One region of the Thauera chlorobenzoica genome, then DNA from elsewhere that is predicted to be linked to it. Evidence: predicted binding sites of a transcription regulator. Region 1 holds the regulator's gene; the other holds the start of a gene.
The links. The regulator HrcA, encoded in region 1, represses chaperone genes, less so after heat shock. The targets are predictions, from matches to a motif close to TNTTAGCACTCNNNGNCNNNGAGTGCTAANA.
Positions count from the first base shown of each region.

Region 2: groES (co-chaperone GroES) is a predicted target of HrcA. The motif match lies at 1,363-1,393, and genes of this name have one in related genera.

Region 1 is NZ_CP018839.1:3,194,762-3,198,172, forward strand. Features, by position in the region: gene recN (DNA repair protein RecN) at 1-537, opposite strand, end outside; gene Tchl_RS14885 (NAD kinase) at 633-1,517, opposite strand; gene hrcA (heat-inducible transcriptional repressor HrcA) at 1,647-2,675, shown strand; gene hemH (ferrochelatase) at 2,723-3,411, shown strand, end outside.
Region 2 is NZ_CP018839.1:1,062,058-1,065,468, forward strand. Features, by position in the region: gene Tchl_RS05060 (Lon protease family protein) at 1-1,241, opposite strand, end outside; gene groES (co-chaperone GroES) at 1,493-1,783, shown strand; gene groL (chaperonin GroEL) at 1,865-3,411, shown strand, end outside.

The DNA of each region.
Region 1 (3,411 bases):
GGCCTCAGCCTCGCGGTGAAGGCGTGCCAGCCGCTGCCACTCACGATGCAGGCCGGCCACTTCGACGGCAAGCGGTGCGGCACCTGCATGGGCATCGAGCAGGGAGCGCTGCGCTTCGGCACGCAGCAGCGCATGGTGGGCGTGCTGGCCGTGGATGTCGGCGAGCCACTCGCCGGCCGCACGCAACTGCGCCAGCGTCACCGTGCTGCCATTGATCCACGCCCGGCTGCGCCCGCCGGCATCGATCGTGCGGCGCAGGATCAGCCCCCCCTCGTCGGCGTTCAGCGCCTGCTCCTGCAGCCAGCGCGCAAAAGCGTCGGCATCGGGCAGGTCGAACTCCGCGGCCACCTCGGCGCGCTCACGCCCGGTGCGCACCATGGTCGCGTCGCCGCGGCCACCGAGCGCCAGCCCCAGCGCATCGAGCAGAATCGACTTTCCGGCGCCGGTCTCGCCGGTCAGCGCACCGAAGCCGGTGCCGAATTCGAGCTCGAGTCGGTCGACGATGACGAAGTCACGGATGGTCAGGCTGCGCAACATGGCGAGGGCGGGACGGAGCGGGAGGTCATTGAATTACGGGCGGCGTGAACAGGCGGGAAAAAGGTGCCCGGTGCTCCGCAGCAGGAGGGCACTCATCAGTTATGTCTGGGCTCGGCGCTCCAGTGCAGCTTTTCGCGCAGCATCGCGAAGTAGCTGTAGCCCTCGGGGTGCAGCAGACGCAGCGAATGCGGCGAACGGCTCACCCGCACGCAGTCTCCGGCGCGCAAATCGAAGCGGGCCTGGCCGTCGAAATGCACCCTGGCATCCTGCGGCGGGAGCAGCACGATATCGATGCGGCACGAATCGGGCAGGGTGATCGGGCGGGCGGTGAGTGCGTGCGGGCACAGGGGCACGAGCGCGATGCCGCCCACGCTCGGGTGCAGGATCGGTCCGTTCGATGACAGCGCGTAGGCGGTCGAACCGGTCGGAGAGCTCACGATCATGCCGTCCGAACGCTGGGTGTACACGAATTCACCATTTACGGAGAGCTCGAATTCGATCATGCGCCCGAGCTCGCCCTTGTTCACGACGACATCGTTGAGCGCGAGGGTGTGAAATACGCGCACGCCGCCGCGCAGCACTTCGGCGTCGAGCATGAACCGGACTTCTTCGGTGTAACGGCCGGCGACGATCTCATCCAGGCGCGCGAGCGCATCGCTGCGTGCGATATCGGTCAGGAAGCCCAATCGCCCGAGGTTGATGCCTACCAGCGGCACGGCGTGCTCGACCAGGCGGCGGGCGGTGTTCAGCATCGTGCCATCGCCGCCGACCACCACCGCGAGATCGGCCTCCGCGGCGATGCACTCATAGCTCGCCGCCGCGAAATCACCGGCGCCACCGATGGAACTCGCCGTACCCTGCTCGATCCACACCAGCAGGCCGCGCTCGCGCAGGAAGCGGGCGATCGTCAGCACCGACTCCGCGACGTCGGGGCTCTGATATTTGCCGATGAGGGCAAGCGTGCGGAAATTCGTGCTCATGGGGCCGGATTAAACCACATCCGGGTAGCAGACTGGCGCACCGACGATGCACCAGCGGCAGGCGGGTCTCACAGTTTTTCAACGCTTCGCGACAGGCTGTTAGAATCGAGACACTATTCGATCTCCACCATGAATTCGCTCGACCCCCGCGCCCAAATCCTGCTGAAAACCCTGATCGAACGCTATATCGCGGATGGACAGCCCGTCGGCTCGCGTGCGCTATCGCGCTATTCCGGGCTCGAACTGTCGCCGGCGACGGTGCGCAACGTGATGAGCGATCTGGAAGACATGGGTTTCATCGCCAGCCCGCACACTTCGGCCGGTCGCATTCCCACCGCGCGCGGCTACCGCTTCTTCGTCGATGCGCTGCTCACCGTACAGCCGCTGGGAAACGCCCGCGTCCGCGCACTCGAAGGCCAGCTCCTGCCCGACCAGCCTCAGCGCGTGCTCAGCTCCGCCTCCCATCTGCTGTCCGACCTCACCCGCTTCGCCGGCGTGGTCGTCGCGCCGCGCAAGGACGTCGCCCGCATCCGCCAGTTCGAGTTCATCAGCCTGGCCGAAAACCGCATCCTGCTGATCATCGTGACCACCGCGGGGGACGTACAGAACCGCATCCTGCTCACCCGCCGCGCCTACACCGCGGGAGAACTCGGCAACGCCGCCGCCTACCTCAACGAGCACTTCGCCGGCCGCTCCTTCGACGAGATCCGCCACGGCCTCACCGACGAGCTGCGCCAGTTGCGCAGCGACATGACCGAGCTGATGTCGGCGACCGTGGATGCCGGCACCCAGGCCGCGGAAGAAAGCGCCACCAGCTATGTCATTTCGGGCGAAACCAACCTCCTGGGGATCGAGGACCTGTCCTCCAACATGACCCGCCTGCGCGAGCTGTTCGAGCTTTTCGAGCAGCGCACCAGCCTGATGCAGCTGCTCGAACTCTCGAACAAGGCCGAAGGCGTGCAGATCTTCATCGGCGGCGAATCGGGGCTCGCCCCGCTCGACGGCTGCAGCGTGGTTACCGCACCCTACGAAGTCGACGGCCAGGTCGTGGGCTCGGTCGGCGTCATCGGCCCCACGCGCATGGCCTACGACCGGGTGATTCCGATCGTCGATATCACCGCGCGGCTGCTGTCGAACGCGCTGTCCTCCAATCATTGAACATCGCCGCGGCCGGCGCGGTGCCGGCCTCGCGAACCAGGATCCCCATGTCCCGCTACTGGCTGGAGCCTTCCTTCACCCACGGCACCGCGCCGCGCACCGGCGTGCTGCTGGTCAACCTGGGCACCCCCGCAGCGCCTACCCCGGCCGCCGTGCGCCCTTACCTGAAGCAGTTCCTGTCCGACCCGCGCGTCGTGGAAATCCCGCGCCTGCTGTGGTGGCCGATCCTCAACGGCATCATCCTCAACACCCGCCCGGCGGCCTCCGCAAAAAAATACGCCAGCATCTGGACCGATGAAGGCTCGCCGCTGCTGGTGCACACGCTGCGCCAGACCGGGCTGCTTGCCGAACACCTCGCCGGTGCAGGCCACGACGGGCTCGATATCCGCTACGCGATGCGTTACGGCGCGCCCTCGATCCCGGCCACCCTGAACGCGATGCGCGCCCGCGGCTGCACCCGCATCCTGGTGCTGCCGCTGTACCCGCAATTTTCGGCCAGCACCACCGCCACCGTGTTCGACGAGGTCGCGCACTGCCTGCAGCACTGGCGCAACCCGCCCGAGCTGCGCCTGGTGCGCGACTTCCACGACCATCCCGGCTACATCGCCGCGCTCGCCGGCAACGTGCGCCGGCACTGGGCCGCCCACGGCCACCCCGACCGCCTGGTGCTGAGCTTTCACGGCGTGCCGCGACGCACCCTCGAACTGGGTGACCCTTACCATTGCGAATGCCGGAC
Region 2 (3,411 bases), 1.6 Mb from region 1:
ACCGGTTCGGGTTCGAGCTGCACCGTGCCGGTGACCCCGACCAGTTCGGCGAGTGATTCGATGCGCACCTTGTCGGCCATCAGTGCGCGCTTGAGCCCCTCCCAGGCGTAGGGCTGGGACAGCAGCTTGAGTGCGTCCAGCACCAGGAAGCCGCCGTTGGCGCGGTGCAGGGCGCCGGCGCGGATCAGGGTGAAGTTGCTGACCAGGGTGCCCATGTGCACGACGTGGTCGATGCGTCCGACCAGGTTCTGCAGCGTCGGATGGTCCTCATAGACCAGCGGGCGGGCGCCGGTGGCGGGGTTTTCGACCAGCAGGTTGACCTGGTAGCGCTGCACCGAGATCGTGCCCGAATAGGTCACGCCCTCGCTGTCTTCGTCGGCATGCGGAGCGGCGCGCAGGGATTCGCCGCTGGCGATGACGTCGCGGTGTACCGCGTCGAGGTGTTCGAGTACCGCCGGAAGGTCGGCATGCCGCGCCTTGAGCTCGTCGATCATGTGGCCGACGGTGGTGCCGAGCGCGTCCTGGCCGGCCTCGCGCACCTGCTTCTGCAGCTCCCGGCGCCAGCGCGGGAATTCGCTCATCAGCTGCTGCATCCGATCGCGCAGCACCTTGATGTGCTCGCCCAGCTCCTGCTGGCGGGCTTCGGGCAGCTGGTCAAATTCCTCCTTGCTGAGGGTGTCGTCCTCGCCTTTCATCGGCATGAAGGCGAAGCCGTGCGGAGTGCGCAGCAGCGCCACGCCGAGCCGCCGGGCCTCGTCACCGAGGGCGCGCAGTGCCTCCTCCTCGCGCTGCTTGGCCTCTTCCTGCAGTGCGCCGATGCGGGCGCGGTAGTCGTCGCTTTCGAACACCGCGCCGATCGCCGGGATCAGCTCTTCGACGAAACGCTGCATGTGATCGCGGAAACCCGCTCCGCGCCCGCAGGGCAGGCGCAGGATGGATGGTCGCGAGGGGTGGCTGAAGTTCCACACGTAGCACCAGTCGGCCGCGGCTGGACCGTGCCCGCGCTCGGCGGCGAGGAGGTGGCTGATCAGCGCGTGGCGCCCGCTGCCGGCCTCGCCGAGGACGAAGAGGTTGTAACCGCCATCCCGGATGTCGAGGGCAAGGCGGACCGCCTCGACGGCGCGCGGATGCAGCTGGCTGGTATCGGTGTCGCTCAGCTCGGCGGTGCTGGCAACGCCGAAGGTGGAAGGGTCGCAGGCGGTGTGAAGGCGCTCGGACGGTAGCGCGGGCACTGGGCTCATCGGCGTAACCTCCGCAGTTCGTTGCCCGCAGCATAACGCCTGGGGCTAGTGCGGGCCAGTCCGGTGGCCGATGTGGGTGAATCGTAGGCAGCCCCTTGAAATCCCCCGGGGGCGTCCCTATTATTAGCACTCGTTGGCAGTGAGTGCTAACAGTGCTGGCTGTATGCGCTGCACGCCGGCTGCGAAAGTTTCATGCGGGAGAAAATCCCGCACTTAATCACATGATTGAATCCGAACAAGGAGAGAACTCGATGAAAATTCGTCCCCTGCACGATCGCGTGATCGTCAAGCGTCTGGAAGCCGAACGCAAGACCGCCAGCGGTATCGTGATCCCCGATTCCGCCGGCGAAAAACCCGACCAGGGCGAAGTGCTGGCGGTCGGCAACGGCAAGATCCTCGACGACGGCAAGGTCCGTCCGATGGCCGTCAAGGTGGGCGACAAGGTGCTGTTCGGCAAGTACGCCGGCCAGACCGTGAAGGTCGAGGGTGAAGAGCTCCTCGTCATGCGCGAAGAGGACATCATGGGTGTGGTCGAGGCCTGAACCTCCCGCATTCGGTTCGCCCCGGTAGCGCATCGGCGCCCAGGCGCAGATGCACAGGAAATATTTTAGGAGTTCTGAAGAATGGCAGCTAAAGAAGTCAAGTTTGGTGATTCCGCCCGCGAACGCATGGTCGCCGGTGTCAACATCCTCGCCAACGCGGTCAAGGTGACCCTCGGCCCGAAGGGCCGCAACGTCGTGCTCGAGCGCTCCTTCGGCGGCCCGACCGTGACCAAGGACGGTGTCTCCGTCGCCAAGGAAATCGAACTCAAGGACAAGTTCGAGAACATGGGCGCGCAGATGGTCAAGGAAGTCGCCTCCAAGACCTCTGACATCGCCGGTGACGGTACCACCACCGCGACCGTGCTGGCCCAGTCGATCGTGCGTGAAGGCATGAAGTTCGTCGCCGCCGGGATGAACCCGATGGATCTGAAGCGCGGCATCGACAAGGCCGTGATCGCCACCATCGAAGAGCTGAAGAATCTGTCCAAGCCCTGCTCGACGAACAAGGAAATCGCCCAGGTCGGCTCGATCTCGGCCAACTCCGACGCCGACATCGGCGACATCATCGCCAACGCGATGGACAAGGTCGGCAAGGAAGGCGTGATCACCGTCGAAGACGGCAAGTCGCTGAACAATGAGCTCGACGTCGTCGAAGGCATGCAGTTCGACCGCGGCTACCTGTCGCCCTACTTCATCAACAACCCGGACAAGCAGGTCGCGATCCTCGAGAACCCGTTCGTCCTGTTGTTCGACAAGAAGATCTCGAACATCCGCGATCTGCTGCCGGTGCTCGAGCAAGTCGCCAAGTCCGGCCGTCCGCTGCTGATCATCGCCGAGGACGTCGACGGCGAAGCGCTCGCCACCCTGGTGGTGAACAACATCCGCGGCATCCTCAAGACCTGCGCGGTCAAGGCCCCGGGCTTTGGCGACCGCCGCAAGGCCATGCTCGAAGACATCGCCATCCTCACCGGCGGCCAGGTCATCGCCGAAGAAGTCGGCCTGACCCTGGAAAAGGCCACCCTGGAAGACCTGGGCCAGGCCAAGCGCATCGAGATCGGCAAGGAAAACACCATCATCATCGACGGCGCCGGCGAAGCCGAGCGTATCGAGGCGCGGGTCAAGCAGATCCGGGTGCAGATCGAGGAAGTGACTTCCGACTACGACCGCGAGAAGCTGCAGGAGCGCGTGGCCAAGCTCGCCGGCGGCGTGGCGGTGATCAAGGTCGGTGCTGCGACCGAAGTCGAAATGAAGGAGAAGAAGGCCCGCGTCGAGGACGCCCTGCACGCCACCCGTGCCGCGGTGGAAGAAGGCATTGTCCCCGGCGGCGGCGTCGCCCTGCTGCGTGCCCGCGCCAACCTCGCCGGCCTCAAGGGCGACAACCACGACCAGGACGCCGGGATCAAGATCGTGCTGCGCGCGATGGAGCAGCCGCTGCGCGAGATCGTTGCCAACGCCGGTGACGAAGCTTCAGTGGTGGTCAACAAGGTTGTCGAAGGCTCGGGCAACTACGGCTACAACGCCGCCACCGGCGAGTACGGCGACATGGTCGAGATGGGCGTGCTGGACCCGACCAAGGTCACCCGCACCGCGCTGCAGAACGCCGCCTCGGTCGCCGGCCTGATGCTCAC